Regions from separate parts of the Alteromonas sp. genome, predicted to be linked through region 2. Evidence: predicted binding sites of a transcription regulator. Region 2 holds the regulator's gene; the other holds the start of a gene.
What was found. The regulator NrdR, encoded in region 2, represses ribonucleotide reductase genes. The targets are predictions, from matches to a motif close to AAACACNANATNTNGTGTTT.

Region 1 (7,657 bases), on a different contig from region 2:
AGACGCTCAGGGCTACGCAGAATGTGCAGCAACTCAGCGATGATGGCCAGTAGCTCTTTGTACTCATCAAGGATCTTTTCGTGCTCAAGACCTGTCAGTTTATGAAGACGCAGATCAAGGATGGCCTGTGCCTGTTGTTCTGTAAGGTAGTACTTGCCGTCACGGATACCAAATTCCGGCGTCAGCCAGTCCGGACGGGCAGCATCATCACCGGCACGCTCAAGCATGTCAGCAACATCACCCAGGTTCCAGCCCTGAGCAACCAAAGCCTTCTTAGCTTCAGAAGGACTCGGCGACGCTTTAATAAGCTCAATGATAGGATCGATGTTGGTCAGTGCAATGGCAAGACCTTCAAGGATATGGGCACGGTCCCGCGCTTTACGCAGTTCGTATACCGTACGGCGGGTAACCACTTCACGACGGTGAAGGATAAACGCCTCTAGCATTTCCTTGAGGTTAAATACTTTAGGCTGACCGTTATCCAGTGCCACCATATTAATACCGAATACTGTTTGTAGCTGGGTATTGGCATACAGGTGGTTAAGCAGTACTTCCGCCGACTCGTTGCGTTTTACTTCAACAACAATGCGCATACCGTCTTTGTCAGACTCATCACGCAGGGCAGAAATACCTTCGATACGTTTTTCTTTTACCAGTTCAGCGATCTTTTCAATCAGGCGGGCTTTGTTTACCTGATAAGGGATCTCGTTAACAATAATGGTTTCTTTACCATTACTGTCAGTTTCGATTTCCGCCTTGGCACGCAGATAGATTTTGCCACGACCGGTACGGTAAGCATCATCAATACCCTTACGTCCACTGATCATCGCCGCAGTAGGGAAATCCGGACCCGGAATATACTGCATCAGCTCTTCAATGGTAACGGCAGGATTCTCTATCATTGCGATACAGCCGTTAACCACTTCAGTGAGGTTGTGGGGCGGAATGTTTGTTGCCATACCAACGGCAATACCGGAAGAGCCGTTCACCAGCAGGTTCGGCACCTTGGTAGGTAAAACCTCAGGAATTTGCTCTGTACCGTCATAGTTAGGTACAAAATCCACGGTTTCTTTATCAAGATCCGCCAGTAACTCATGGGCAATTTTAGCCATACGTACTTCGGTATAACGCATGGCCGCGGCAGAGTCGCCGTCTACAGAACCGAAGTTACCCTGCCCGTCTACCAGCATGTAACGTAAAGAGAATGGCTGTGCCATACGTACGATGGTGTCGTATACCGCACTGTCACCATGAGGGTGATATTTACCGATAACATCACCCACCACACGGGCGGATTTCTTATACGGTTTATTGAAGTCGTTTTTGAGTTCGTTCATCGCGAAGAGTACGCGGCGGTGAACCGGCTTGAGGCCGTCCCTTACGTCAGGCAATGCGCGCCCGACAATAACGCTCATCGCATAATCAAGGTAGGAGTTTTTAAGCTCTTCCTCGATATTTATGGGGAGAATTTCTTTAGCGTTATCAGTCATAAACTGCTATGTCCCTTGATTCAAGTTCAAGCGTATCCAATGTCACGCACTTTTAAATGCAGCTAAGAACAGCGCTTTCTTATTATGGGTTTTACAAGTAATCATTGAGTGTATCACCGGATGACAGATTTATGTAGCGCTTAATACCCGCAAATGGGGCTGTTATTACCAACCGATTACTTTTCACGCAATTAATCCACTTTAATACACAAATCGTCCCTTTTACTGCTTTGATCATGTATCGTATTTATCAAAATCAATCTCCTCTATCTGATAATACGAGCACCAGTATGTCGAATGTCGATGAACAAGAAATTGCCAAATTCAGTGAACTGGCCTCCCGTTGGTGGGACACCGAAAGTGAATTCAAACCTCTGCATTTAATTAACCCGTTAAGGCTTGATTTTGTACAGCAGCACTGTGATGGTCTGTTTGAAAAGAAAGTGCTGGATATTGGTTGTGGCGGCGGCATTCTTGCAGAATCCATGGCTAAACTGGGTGCTGATGTTACCGGTATTGATTTGGCATCTGCTTCTTTAGAGGTTGCTAAACTTCATGGTCTCGAATCCGGTGTAAAAGTTGATTATCAGTGTGTTTCTGCAGAAGCCTTTGCAGAACAAAGACCCGGAGAGTTTGATGTGGTGACCTGTATGGAAATGCTCGAGCACGTTCCTGATCCAGCATCGATCATCGCTGCCTGCGCCAGGCTGGTTAAGCCCGGTGGCCATGTATTTCTGTCTACTTTAAACAGAAATGTGAAATCCTGGCTGATGGGCATCGTTGGTGCCGAATATATCCTCAAGCTGGTACCAAAAGGCACGCATCAGCATGCCCGTTTCATTAAGCCTTCAGAATTAATGGCAATGACCGATAAGGTTGATCTGTTTGCCAGAAACACCACAGGTCTGCATATGGATCCGCTAAGCCGCCAGTTCTACTTATCGGACAGAAACATCGATGTGAACTACATCGTCCATACGCAAAAAAGCCTGTAGCAAACACTATATATAGTATTTAAGAATAAATATTACGCTATATGTCGTATTTGTAACCAACCCGCTTTGAGCGATTAAAACTTTTTAACCGGCGATCAAAAAAAGTAAAAAATGGTTGCATCTGTCTGATTTGGCTTAGTCGTGCCGCTCATAGGTGAGTTACCACTAACCTTTTTCAGGGACCGTTTTGATCGCTGGATAAACCACCAGATATTGGGTTGCAAAACCACGCAAACCTCACTATCTTGTGTCTTGTCCGACGGGTGTTTTAGAACAATAAAGTAGTACAAAAACACGGGATCCCGCCAGGCAGTAAGGGATCTCTGCTGGATCAAGCTTTCAAGGCTTAGCAAATTCAATTTTATAAAGATGAAAAGGGTGCCAACTCTTGCTTCATGCGCTAACAAACTAACGGCCAGTACAAATGAACAACAACTTGTATGTCACTAAACGCAATGGCGAAAAAGAAGTCATTGAGTTAGATAAGATCCATAAAGTGATCACGTGGGCAGCAGAAGGGTTAAATAACGTTTCTGTTTCTCAGGTAGAAATCAAAGCTCAGATCCAATTTTACGATGGTATCAAGACCGGCGAAATCCACGAGACATTGATCAAGTCTGCAGCCGATCTTATTTCAACAGATGCGCCTGATTATCAGTATCTTGCAGCCCGTCTGGCTATCTTCCACCTGCGTAAAAAAGCATATGGTCAGTTTGAGCCGCCTAAATTGTTTGATCATGTTAAAAAGATGGTTGAACAGGGTAAGTATGACGAGCACCTGTTGTCTGACTACACGCAAGCTGAATTTGAGGCGATGGATGATTTCATCGATCACTGGCGTGATATGACCTTCAGTTATGCTGCTGTTAAGCAGCTTGAAGGTAAGTATCTGGTACAAAACCGTGTTACCGGCGACATCTATGAAAGTGCCCAGTTCCTGTATGTTCTGGTAGCAGCCTGCCTGTTTGCTGACTACCCGAAAGAAACCCGTCTTGACTATGTTCGTCGTTTTTACGATGCAACATCGACTTTCAAGATTTCTCTGCCTACACCGATTATGTCCGGTGTGCGTACCCCTACCCGTCAGTTCAGTTCATGCGTACTGATTGAAACCGGTGATAGTCTGGATTCTATCAACGCCACCGCCAGCGCCATCGTAAAATACGTGAGTCAGCGTGCCGGTATTGGTGTAAACGCTGGTCGCATTCGTGCACTGGGTAGTCCAATCCGTGGTGGTGAAGCTTTCCACACCGGTTGTATTCCTTTCTACAAGTACTTCCAGACTGCAGTAAAAAGCTGCTCTCAGGGCGGTGTTCGTGGTGGTGCAGCGACGTTGTTCTACCCGCTGTGGCACATGGAAGTTGAATCACTGCTGGTATTGAAAAATAACCGTGGTGTTGAAGAAAACCGCGTACGTCATCTCGACTACGGCGTGCAATTCAACAAGCTGATGTATCAGCGTATGATGAAAGACGGCTACATCACACTGTTCAGCCCGTCTGATGTACCCGGTCTGTACGATGCTTTCTTTGCTGATCAGAACAAGTTCGAAGAGCTGTATGTGAAATACGAACAGGATGACTCCATTCGTAAGAAGCAAATTAAAGCTATGGAACTGTTCAGTCTGTTTATGCAGGAACGTGCTTCAACCGGCCGCATCTACCTGCAAAACGTTGACCACTGTAATACTCACAGCCCGTTTGACCCGGCTGTCGCCCCTGTCCGTCAGAGCAACCTGTGTCTTGAAATCGCGCTGCCGACCAAGCCGCTGGAGCACGTAAACGACGAAAATGGCGAAATTGCACTGTGTACGCTGTCAGCGTTCAACTTAGGTGCGATCAAATCTCTGGATGAATTCGAAGAATTATCCGACCTTGCTGTGCGTGCACTGGACAGCCTGCTCGACTATCAGGATTACCCGGTTCCGGCGGCATACCATGCCACTATGAATCGTCGTACGCTGGGTATAGGTGTTATCAACTTCGCTTATTATCTTGCGAAGAACGGCGTGAAGTATTCTGACTTCAGCGCAAATCCGCTTATTCACCATACGTTTGAAGCGATGCAGTATCATTTATTGAAAGCATCTGTGAATCTGGCAAAAGAGAAAGGTGCGTGTCCTAAATTTAATGAGACCACCTACTCTAAAGGTATTCTGCCTATCGATACCTACAAAAAAGATTTGGACGCCATTTGTAACGAACCTTTACACATGGACTGGGAAGGCCTGCGCGCTGAAATGATGGAGCACGGGCTACGTAATTCTACGCTGTCTGCACTGATGCCGTCTGAAACGTCTTCGCAGATTTCCAATGCAACCAATGGTATCGAGCCGCCCCGTGGTCATATCAGCATTAAATCAAGTAAAGATGGTGTACTGAAGCAAGTTGTCCCTGAATATGAAAATCTGAAAGATGCCTATGAACTGCTGTGGGATATTCCGTCCAATGACGGTTACCTGCAACTGGTTGGCATTATGCAGAAATTCGTTGACCAGACTATTTCTGCTAACACCAGTTACGATCCGGGCAAATATGAAAGCGGTAAGGTACCGATGAAGTTGCTGCTCAAAGATCTGCTGACCTCATACAAGCTGGGTGTGAAGACACTGTATTATCATAACACCCGTGACGGTAACACCGACACCAGCTCTATGGAAGTCAAACAAGGCCAGGCGAAACCTCAACCACAAGCGCAAACCGCTGTGATTGAAGAAGACGACGACTGTGCCGGCGGTGCATGTAAAATTTAACGATAAACCAGGGCTTGCCCTGGTTTCTTCCGTTTTTAACTGATAAATCTGTTCTGAGTACTATCGTAGTTATGAAATACACAACGTTTAATCAACAAAGCGTCAATCCTCTCGTCGAGCCTATGTTTTTCGGTAATCCTGTTAACGTAGCCCGTTACGATCAGCAGAAGCACAGCATTTTCGAAAAACTCATTGAAAAACAAATCAGTTTCTTCTGGCGACCGGAAGAAGTTGACGTTACGCGTGACCGTGTAGACTTCCAGAAACTCACAGAGCCTGAGCAGCACATTTTTATTTCTAACCTGAAATATCAAACCTTGCTGGATTCCGTTCAGGGCCGCAGTCCGAATATTGCATTCCTGCCCATCGTGTCATTACCGGAACTGGAAACCTGGATTGAAACCTGGTCTTTCTTTGAGACGATTCACTCCCGTTCTTACACTCATATTCTTCGTAACCTGTTTTCCGATCCAAGTGCAATTTTTGAAGACATCGTGGTTAACGAGCAAATCAAGCGCCGTGCTGCTGATATTTCCAGATACTACGATGATCTGATTTTTCACACACAGTTGTGGCAGACACAAGGTGAAGGCGTTCATACCGTCGACGGCGAAGTATACGAAGTGAACATGCGTGTTCTGAAGAAGAAAATGTACTTGTGCATGAATTCAGTTAATGCCCTGGAAGCGGTGCGCTTCTATGTGTCCTTTGCCTGCACCTTCGCGTTTGCTGAGCGTGAGCTGATGGAAGGTAACGCAAAAATTATCCGTCTGATTGCCCGTGATGAAAACCTGCACCTGTCCTCTACTCAGCACGTGCTGAACCTGTGGGCCAGAGGCAAGGACGATCCTGAGATGGCAGAAATCGCCGCGGAGTGCCATGAAGAGGCACGCCAGATCTTCATCAGCGCTGTTGAACAGGAGAAGGAATGGGCTGATTACCTGTTCAAGAACGGCTCAATGATCGGTATGAATAAGGAAATTCTGTGTCAGTACGTGGAATACATCGCGAATCAGCGTATGACCGCTATTGGCTTTGACGCACCATACGAAGTGAAAAGTAATCCACTGCCGTGGATGAACAACTACCTGAACTCAGATAACGTACAGGTTGCGCCTCAGGAATCAGAGATCAGTTCCTATCTGGTAGGTCAGATTGACTCTTCAGTCAGCGAAGATGACTTCGCCGATTTTGAATTGTAATTCCTACCTTCCCCGTTAATGGGAAAACCTGAATCCACACTTCGTATCGATATTGTCGATGCGGAGTGTGTTGATGCCGTACCGGATAAAACACTGCTGGAATCTTTGGAATCCGCAGGTGTGGCTTGTCATTATCATTGCCGCGACGGTTTCTGCGGAGCCTGCCGGACTAAATTGATAGAAGGGTCGGTGGAATATACCACAGACCCCCTCGCCTTTATTGACGACGATGAAATACTGCCCTGTTGCTGTAAGCCGGCAACAAACATCAAAATAGATGTTCCGCTTTAACTTACCTGACTTTACGCATTATCAGGAATGAATCTTTAGCAATCCTTATCTTCCAGATCCATTTTATCTTTCATTTTTTCACAGCCGTCTTCAATAGCATTACCGGCATCGTCGGCCCACTCTTCTGCTTTATCTTTAGCATCGTCAGTCCAGTCTTCCGCCTTATCTGCTGCATCTTCAGCAAATTCCTCTGTCTTATCTGCCAGATCAGATGCTGCATTTTTTGCATCATCAAATGCACTGCTGGCGGCACTTTTGGCTTTAGTCATTGAGTCTTCAGCCTGTTCCTGTTTTTCTTCGCTACATGCGCCAAGCACGCAGGTAAACAGACCAATGCATAGTAATGATGAGAGTTGTTTTGTCATTTTCATATGTCTTTCCTTTTACGCAGTTGAGTGTGTACTGATGTTAATCCTGCGGGCAATCAACACCTGCAGGACTGGTTAAAAATAACACAATATTAAGAGGTGACAACAGCCACCTGAGTTTTATGGCTGCTGAAACGTATGCTGTCAGTGCTTATCGGCACGGCTCTGAAACTTACGTTCTTCCGTGTTGATTTTGATCCACTCGCCGGTACTGATGTACTCCGGCACCTGAACAACCAGACCGGTAGACAAAGTAGCGGGTTTGGTACGGGACGTCGCAGAGGCTCCCTTAATGGAAGGGTCAGTTTCTACCACTTCCAGTTCAACACTCATGGGTAAATCAAGAGCTACCGGCACTTCGCTCACTACCAGAACCTGAATACCGTCAGTTTCTTCGTTAATGAACAAAGCTTCATCAGCAATACTGTCTTTATTCAGATGGTAAGGCGTATAGTCTTCTTTATCCATGAATACATATTCATCGCCGTCGATGTAAGAGAACATAGCTGGACGGCGCACTAAATCGGCCATTTCCAGCATGTCAGAGTCCTTAAATGTT
Region 2 (7,657 bases):
ATATTCCGTAGGCAGGCTGCACTGGGCAACTTTCTCTATAGTGGTTTCGTTCAGATTGCGATATTCAATCAGATCCGCAATTGTGCCGATTTTTATATCGTATTTTTCGGCGAATTTTTCGAGCTCAGGACGACGGGCCATGGTGCCGTCTTCATTGAGGATCTCGACAATAACAGCAGCTGGCTCACAGCCACCAAGACGGGCAAGATCGACGCTTGCTTCGGTATGACCTGCACGGTTCAGCACACCGCCTTCTTTAGCAATTAACGGAAAAATGTGGCCCGGCTGCACAATGTCAGTTGCTTTAGCATCTTTACCTACCGCGGCCAGAATCGTGGTCGCGCGGTCTGCAGCAGAAATACCGGTGGTTACGCCACGGGCTGCTTCAATGGAAACGGTAAAGGCGGTATGAAATTGTGCGCCGTTTTTATCTACCATCAGCGGTAAATTCAAACGTTCACAGCGCTCCTGCGTCATGGGCAGGCATACCAGGCCGCGGGCATGAGTAACCATAAAGTTAATCGCTTCCGGCGTCACATGCTCAGCGGCCATGATGATATCGCCTTCATTCTCGCGATCTTCATCGTCCATCAGGATAACCATTTTACCCTGACGGATATCTTCAATTATTTCAGCTGTGGTGTTGAGTGCCATAATTTCACTTATGTAGGGTTATTTTCTAAGAAAACCATTTTCGGCCAGGAAGGCCATACTAATGTCTTTTTTGGTGGTCTTTTCTGCTGCCTTGTCACCCATCATCAGGCGTTCCAGATAGCGGGCAACCACGTCTACTTCCAGATTGACCCGGCTGCCGGCTTTATACGTGCCGATCACCGTTTCCTGAAGGGTGTGAGGGATGATCCACAACATTAATTCATTGCCATCCACCTCATTCACAGTCAGGCTGACGCCGTCCACCGTGATACTGCCTTTATGGGCAATATACTTTGCTAACTCAGTGGGGGCAGAAATCCAGATTTCAATGTAAGTGCTGTGTTTAACAATCTTTTTTACTTCACCAACGCCGTCCACATGGCCGGATACAATATGACCACCGAAGCGATCTGTGGGGCGCATGGCTTTTTCCAGATTCACGGTACTGCCGGGTTTATAATTGGCAAAACCGGTGTAACGGATGGTTTCGGCTGACACGTCAGCACAATAATAATCTGTACCGAAGTCGGTTACTGTGAGACAGACACCGTTTGTGGCAATACTGTCGCCAAGGGCCACATCAGACATATCCAGCTTTTCTGACGACACAGTCAGCTTGATGTCTTCGCCCCGGTGATCAAGAGACTGAATCGTCCCCAGGGCCTGAATAATTCCGGTAAACATCGTATACCCTCTACAAAAGCGTTACTTAATTATATCGTATGACAAGCGGATATCAGGGCCGGTTTGCCGTACGTCAGTCAGTGACAGTACCGGCGTTTCATCCAGCGACACAAATTCATCCAGCGTGAGCATGCTTTGTGCTTTGTCACCTAACAGTTTGGACGCCTGATACACCACAAGCCGGTCAACTTCACCGGCAGTAAACAATGCACCGGCAAGACCCGGGCCGGCTTCCACCCACACATCATTAATTTGTCTTTCTCCCAGCTTCTCCATGAGCTGAGACAGGTCTATGTAATTGCCACGCATAGATACGGCCAGTGCCGGGACACTGGTTTGCGGCGCAACTGGCTGACCGGTTACCCGCAGGGTTTTATGTCCGTCTGTGAATAATTGCAAATCGTCCGGCAACCGGTTGTGGCTGTCTATCACGACCCTGAGCGGCTGCCTTACCGGCGAGACAGGGTAATCAGAAAAGTTGGCTTCATTTTCCCTGACCAGCAAAGACGGATTGTCGGCCAGTGCAGTGCCACTGCCGGTTAAAATGGCACAACTGGCAGCACGGTGTAATTGCACATCGCGGCGGGATTCAGCACTGGTGATCCACTGGCTGACGCCGTTAGACAAGGCTATTTTGCCATCAAGACTGATACCCAGTTTCACCGTTACCCGCGGTTTGCCTGATATCATGCGTTTGATAAATCCGGGGTTCAATGCTGCCGATTCGGCCGCCAGAACATCAGACACCACATCAATGCCGGCATCCTGAAGTTTTTTTATACCCCGGCCGCTCACCTGAGGGTTCGGATCAGTCATGGCGATAACCACCCGGCTGACACCAGCCTCCACTAACGCATCGGCGCAGGGAGGTGTTCGCCCGAAGTGACTGCAGGGCTCAAGTGTGACATAAGCCGTACCGCCACGGGCCTTATCGCCTGCTTCACGAAGAGCATGCACTTCCGCATGGGGTGTGCCGGCCTGTATATGGTAACCCTGTCCAGCTAAGTCGCCGTTACTGTCAAGAATAATGCAACCGACACGGGGATTCGGAGATGTGGTGAACTGACCCTGCGTGGCCAGTCTGATGGCTTTCGCCATCCAGGCGTAGTCCTGAGAAATGGAAACAACTGACGTGGTTTTCATGGCGGTTATCAGTCTCCTAAACGGGCAATTTCCTCACCAAACTCACGAATATCTTCAAATGAACGGTACACTGACGCAAACCGCACATATGCGACTTTGTCGAGCACCTTCAGTGCATCCATAATCAGATTACCGAGGAATTCACTGGAAACTTCCCGTTCACCGGTAGCACGCAATGCAGACTTCAGCGACAAAATCACTTCTTCCACTTTCTCCGTGCTCACAGGGCGCTTTTCCAGTGCCCGCTGCAACCCGGCGCGTAGCTTATCTTCATTGAACGGCTCTCTGGAACCATCCCGTTTAATGACTCTCGGCATCACTAATTCAGCACTTTCAAAGGTAGTAAAGCGCTCGTGACAGATAACACATTCGCGACGGCGACGTACCTGATGCCCTTCTGCCACCAGACGGGAATCGATAACTTTGGTTTCCTGTGCCGAACAAAACGGGCAAAACATAGCAGGTCCTTTTAACAACAAAGCCGCCAGGCAGCACAGGCTGCTCTGACGGCATCAACTCTTACTAACTAAGAGCGGGGAATTTCATACTGATAAAGCGGCTTACCCGTAAACCGGGAATGCTTTACACAGTTCTACAACTTCACCTTTAACACGCTCAACAACACTTTCATCACCCATGTTGTCCAGAATGTCGCAGATCCAGGTCGCAACCTGTTTCGCCTGCTCTTCTTTAAAGCCACGACGGGTAATCGCCGGACTACCGATACGCAGACCACTGGTCACGAACGGTGAACGTGGATCTTTTGGTACAGAGTTTTTGTTTACAGTGATGTTTGCACGGCCAAGCGCGGCATCAGCGTCTTTACCTGTGATATCTTTCTTAATCAGATCCAGCAGGAACAGGTGATTTTCAGTACCGCCTGACACTACGTCGTAACCACGCTCCAGTACCACTTCAACCATGGCTTTTGCGTTTTTAACAACCTGCTGCTGATATTCTTTAAATTCAGGCTGAAGGGCTTCTTTGAACGCTACCGCTTTAGCTGCAATAACGTGACACAGAGGACCACCCTGGTTGCCCGGGAATACAGAACTGTTCAGCTTCTTGTAGATGTCTTCGTCGCCACAGGCAGACAGGATCAGACCACTACGTGGACCCGCAAGGGTTTTGTGAGTCGTGGTAGTCACTACGTGTGCGTGAGCCAGCGGGCTCGGATATACACCGGCAGCAATCAGACCGGCAACGTGTGCCATGTCGACCAGCAGGTACGCACCTATTTTGTCTGCGATCTCACGGAAACGGGCCCAGTCAACCACTTTTGAATAGGCAGAGAAACCACCGATAATCATCTTAGGCTTGTGCTCTAAGGCCAGTGCTTCAACCTGCTCGTAATCGATTTCGCCGGTTTCTTCATTCAGACCATACTGTACCGCATTGTAGGTTTTACCTGAGAAGTTTACGTGAGAACCGTGAGTTAAGTGACCGCCTTCAGACAGACTCATACCCAGAACAGTATCACCGGCATTAATTAGAGCCATAAACGCAGCAGCGTTGGCCTGAGAGCCTGCGTGGGGCTGAACGTTGGCGTACTCAGCACCAAACAGTTGCTTAGCACGGTCAATCGCCAGTTGCTCTACCACGTCTACATGCTCACAACCACCATAGTAACGCTTACCGGGATAACCTTCTGCGTACTTATTCGTTAACTGAGAGCCTTGCGCCTCCATGACACGTGGACTGCAATAGTTTTCTGATGCGATGAGCTCAATGTGATGCTCCTGACGCTCAGCTTCTTTGGCCATGGCATCTGCCAGTTCCGGATCGTAATCCGCAATAGTCATATCGCGAGGTAACATGAAGGCTCCTTACTCTGCGTTTTATGGACAGCTAAAAAATGAGGGGCATATTTTAGTCATTTTAAGCCGCATGTATACTGCTTTATGCCCGTTTCGTTTATATCCGCAGCGGCAGCATTTCTTAACACTGCCCTGTCGCTTATACGCCGCGGCCTGCGGCCATATATAACGTTTAATTACAATTCAGAAAGATTTAACCTTTTTCCAGCGCTTTCACACGGTTAAAGAGATCATCGATCTGACGGGTCCGTACAGTCACTTTACGCCAGTCGCGGTTTTTCATGGCCGGCTGACCGGATGAATAAACGCCGGACTCGGTAATATCCTGCACAATCATGGTATAACCGGTTACCTGCACATTATCGCAAATGCTGATATGTCCATTCACACCACAGCCTCCGCCAAGTATGACGTATTTGCCGATATGACAACTGCCTGCAATGCCTGTAGCGCCGCAAATACAGGAGTGATCACCAATGATACAGTTGTGTCCTACCTGTACCTGGTTATCGATAATCACATTCTTACCGATGATGGTATCTTCCATAGCGCCACGGTCGATGCTGCTTGAAGCACCAATTTGGGAATCATCACCAATCTGCACACTGCCGGTTTGCGGAATGGGCAGCCATGTTCCTTGGTCGTTTGCGTATCCAAAACCTGCCGCACCAATAACGGTCTGGCTGTGAATAGTCACCCGCTTACCAATCACAATATCGTGATACACGGTGACGTTGGGATAAATTGTCGAACCCTCACCAATTTTCGTGCCTTTACCAATCACGGTATTTGCGCCGATTCTAACGTTATCACCCAGCATGACATTATCTTCAATAATGACATTGTGACCCAGCGACACATTGGTTCCCAGCGTGGCAGAAGAAGCCACAACGGCTGTTTCAGCGATACCGGATGCCACCTCAGGTGTGGTGTCGAACAACTGGGCTATGCGGGCAAAGGCTGCGTGGGGATTACTGTGAACCAGCGCAGGAACCGGGCAGTCGTCCAGCATTTTCTCATTCAGAATCACCGCTCCGGCGGCCGTATCAGCCAGTTGCGACTTGTATTTTACGTTGGTCAGAAATGAAATCTGGTGGCCTTTCGACCCGGCCAGAGTGCCCACACCACTCAGCTTTGTTTCGTTGATACGGGTTTCATCACCCGCCACACTGCCACCCACGTGGTCAGCCAGCTCAGTTAAAGTGTATGTGCGTTTTGCGTGTGCCGTCATAGCTTAACCTGTTAGTCAATTTCCTGTGTGTATGGTAATGCAAAATCGCGGATTCGTCCTGACCCTCACCATTAATTTCCTGCCATCCGCCATGTAAACGTTCAAAATTAACCCATTATTGAAAATCACTGCTGGCTTTACTGGTCAGATTGAGGACAAAGCGAGTACAATAGATGGCATATCATTTACTTATATTGAAGCAAGGACACTGTTCGGAACATGTCATCACAATACGTATATTCCATGCACAGGGTTGGCAAAATTGTGCCACCCAACCGTCATATTTTAAAAGATATCTCTCTGAGCTTTTTCCCTGGCGCCAAAATCGGCGTACTGGGTCTCAACGGTGCGGGTAAATCTACCCTGCTCCGCATCATGGCCGGCGTGGACACCGAAATAGAAGGTGAAGCCCGCCCGCAACCGGGTATCAACATTGGTTACCTGCCACAGGAACCTAAACTGGACGAGTCCAAAGACGTTCGCGGCAACATCGAAGAAGCGGTTGCTGACGTAAAACACGCCCTTACCCGTCTTGATGAAGTGTATGCCGCCTACGCCGAAGCAGACGCCGATTTTGATGCGCTGGCAAAGGAACAGGGTGAACTGGAAGCGATTATTCAGGCGAAGGATGGTCATAACCTGGACAACGCCCTGGAACGTGCTGCGGATGCCCTGCGTCTGCCGCCATGGGACGCCGATGTTTCCAAACTGTCCGGTGGTGAACGCCGCCGTGTAGCACTATGCCGCCTGCTGCTTGAGAAGCCGGATATGCTGCTGCTTGACGAACCGACTAACCACTTAGACGCAGAATCTGTTGCCTGGCTGGAACGCTTCCTTCACGACTATGAAGGTACCGTAGTAGCCATTACCCACGACCGTTATTTCCTTGATAACGTTGCCGGCTGGATCCTGGAACTCGACCGTGGCCACGGTATTCCGTGGGAAGGTAACTATTCTTCCTGGCTGGAACAGAAAGAAGCCCGTCTTGCCCAGGAAGAACGCACTGAAAATGCCCGCGTGAAATCTATGAAGCAGGAACTGGAGTGGGTGCGCTCGAACCCGAAAGGCCGTCACGCCAAATCTAAAGCACGTATGGCCCGCTTTGAAGAAATGTCCACGTCTGATTACCAGAAGCGTAACGAAACCAATGAGCTGTTCATTCCACCGGGTGAGCGCCTGGGCGATAAAGTCATTGAAGTAAAACACCTTAAAAAAGCTTACGGTGACCGTGTACTTATCGATGATATGGACTTCGTGGTACCGAAAGGCGCTATCGTCGGTATTATCGGTCCTAACGGTGCCGGTAAATCTACCCTGTTCAAAATGATTTCAGGGCAGGAGCAGCCGGACGAAGGTGAAGTGGTTATTGGTGATACCGTTCATCTGGCCAGTGTGGAGCAGTTCCGTGACCACATGAATGACAAGAATACCGTGTGGAAAGAAATCTCTGACGATTCTGACATTATCCGCATCGGTAACTTTGAAATTAACAGCCGCGCTTACTGCAGCCGCTTTAACTTCCGTGGCAGCGACCAGCAAAAATTCATCGGCGATCTGTCCGGTGGTGAGCGCAACCGTGTTCACCTGGCCAAATTGCTGAAAGCCGGCGGCAACGTGTTGCTGCTCGATGAACCGACCAACGATTTGGACGTTGAAACCCTGCGGGCACTGGAAAATGCCTTATTGGAATTCCCCGGCTGTGCCATGGTTATCTCGCACGATCGCTGGTTCCTCGACCGCGTAGCCACGCATATCATTGACTACCGCGATGAAGGTAAAGTTAACTTCTTTGAAGGTAACTACACCGACTACGAAACCTGGCTGAAAGAAAACTTCGGACAGGATGTGGTAGAGCCGCACCGCCTGAAATATAAGCGTATGGCGAAGAAGTAATACACAGGCCCCGCATTTGCGGGGCTTTTACTATCTGGTTGATTAATTTTCCGGCTTTCGCAGGATTAATTTGAACGATCAGGTTGACCTTACCCCGTTGTTTACACTAATAATTAAGGGGTAAGTTATCAGGAAGAACAATTGTGGATAAACGACAGTTTCAGCGTGTAGATTTAAAGGTACCGGGAGAGCTCAGTCTCCACGGTAACAGCATACCTGTTACTGTTGAGGATGT

Region 1: the regulator NrdR is predicted to act here: its motif matches at 2,687-2,706, upstream of nrdA (class 1a ribonucleoside-diphosphate reductase subunit alpha).

The regions. Positions count from the first base shown of each region.
Region 1 is NZ_CFHOXV010000029.1:16,622-24,278, reverse strand. Features, by position in the region: gene gyrA (DNA topoisomerase (ATP-hydrolyzing) subunit A) at 1-1,490, opposite strand, end outside; gene ubiG (bifunctional 2-polyprenyl-6-hydroxyphenol methylase/3-demethylubiquinol 3-O-methyltransferase UbiG) at 1,781-2,485, shown strand; gene nrdA (class 1a ribonucleoside-diphosphate reductase subunit alpha) at 2,910-5,237, shown strand; gene nrdB (class Ia ribonucleoside-diphosphate reductase subunit beta) at 5,309-6,439, shown strand; gene yfaE (class I ribonucleotide reductase maintenance protein YfaE) at 6,458-6,730, shown strand; gene AC4PME_RS14645 (YtxH domain-containing protein) at 6,766-7,101, opposite strand; gene efpL (elongation factor P-like protein EfpL) at 7,243-7,657, opposite strand, start outside.
Region 2 is NZ_CFHOXV010000012.1:26,272-33,928, forward strand. Features, by position in the region: gene ribBA (bifunctional 3,4-dihydroxy-2-butanone-4-phosphate synthase/GTP cyclohydrolase II) at 1-654, opposite strand, end outside; gene AC4PME_RS09255 (riboflavin synthase) at 673-1,338, opposite strand; gene ribD (bifunctional diaminohydroxyphosphoribosylaminopyrimidine deaminase/5-amino-6-(5-phosphoribosylamino)uracil reductase RibD) at 1,360-2,481, opposite strand; gene nrdR (transcriptional regulator NrdR) at 2,490-2,939, opposite strand; gene glyA (serine hydroxymethyltransferase) at 3,042-4,298, opposite strand; gene lpxD (UDP-3-O-(3-hydroxymyristoyl)glucosamine N-acyltransferase) at 4,492-5,529, opposite strand; gene ettA (energy-dependent translational throttle protein EttA) at 5,749-7,422, shown strand; gene AC4PME_RS09285 (PilZ domain-containing protein) at 7,566-7,657, shown strand, end outside.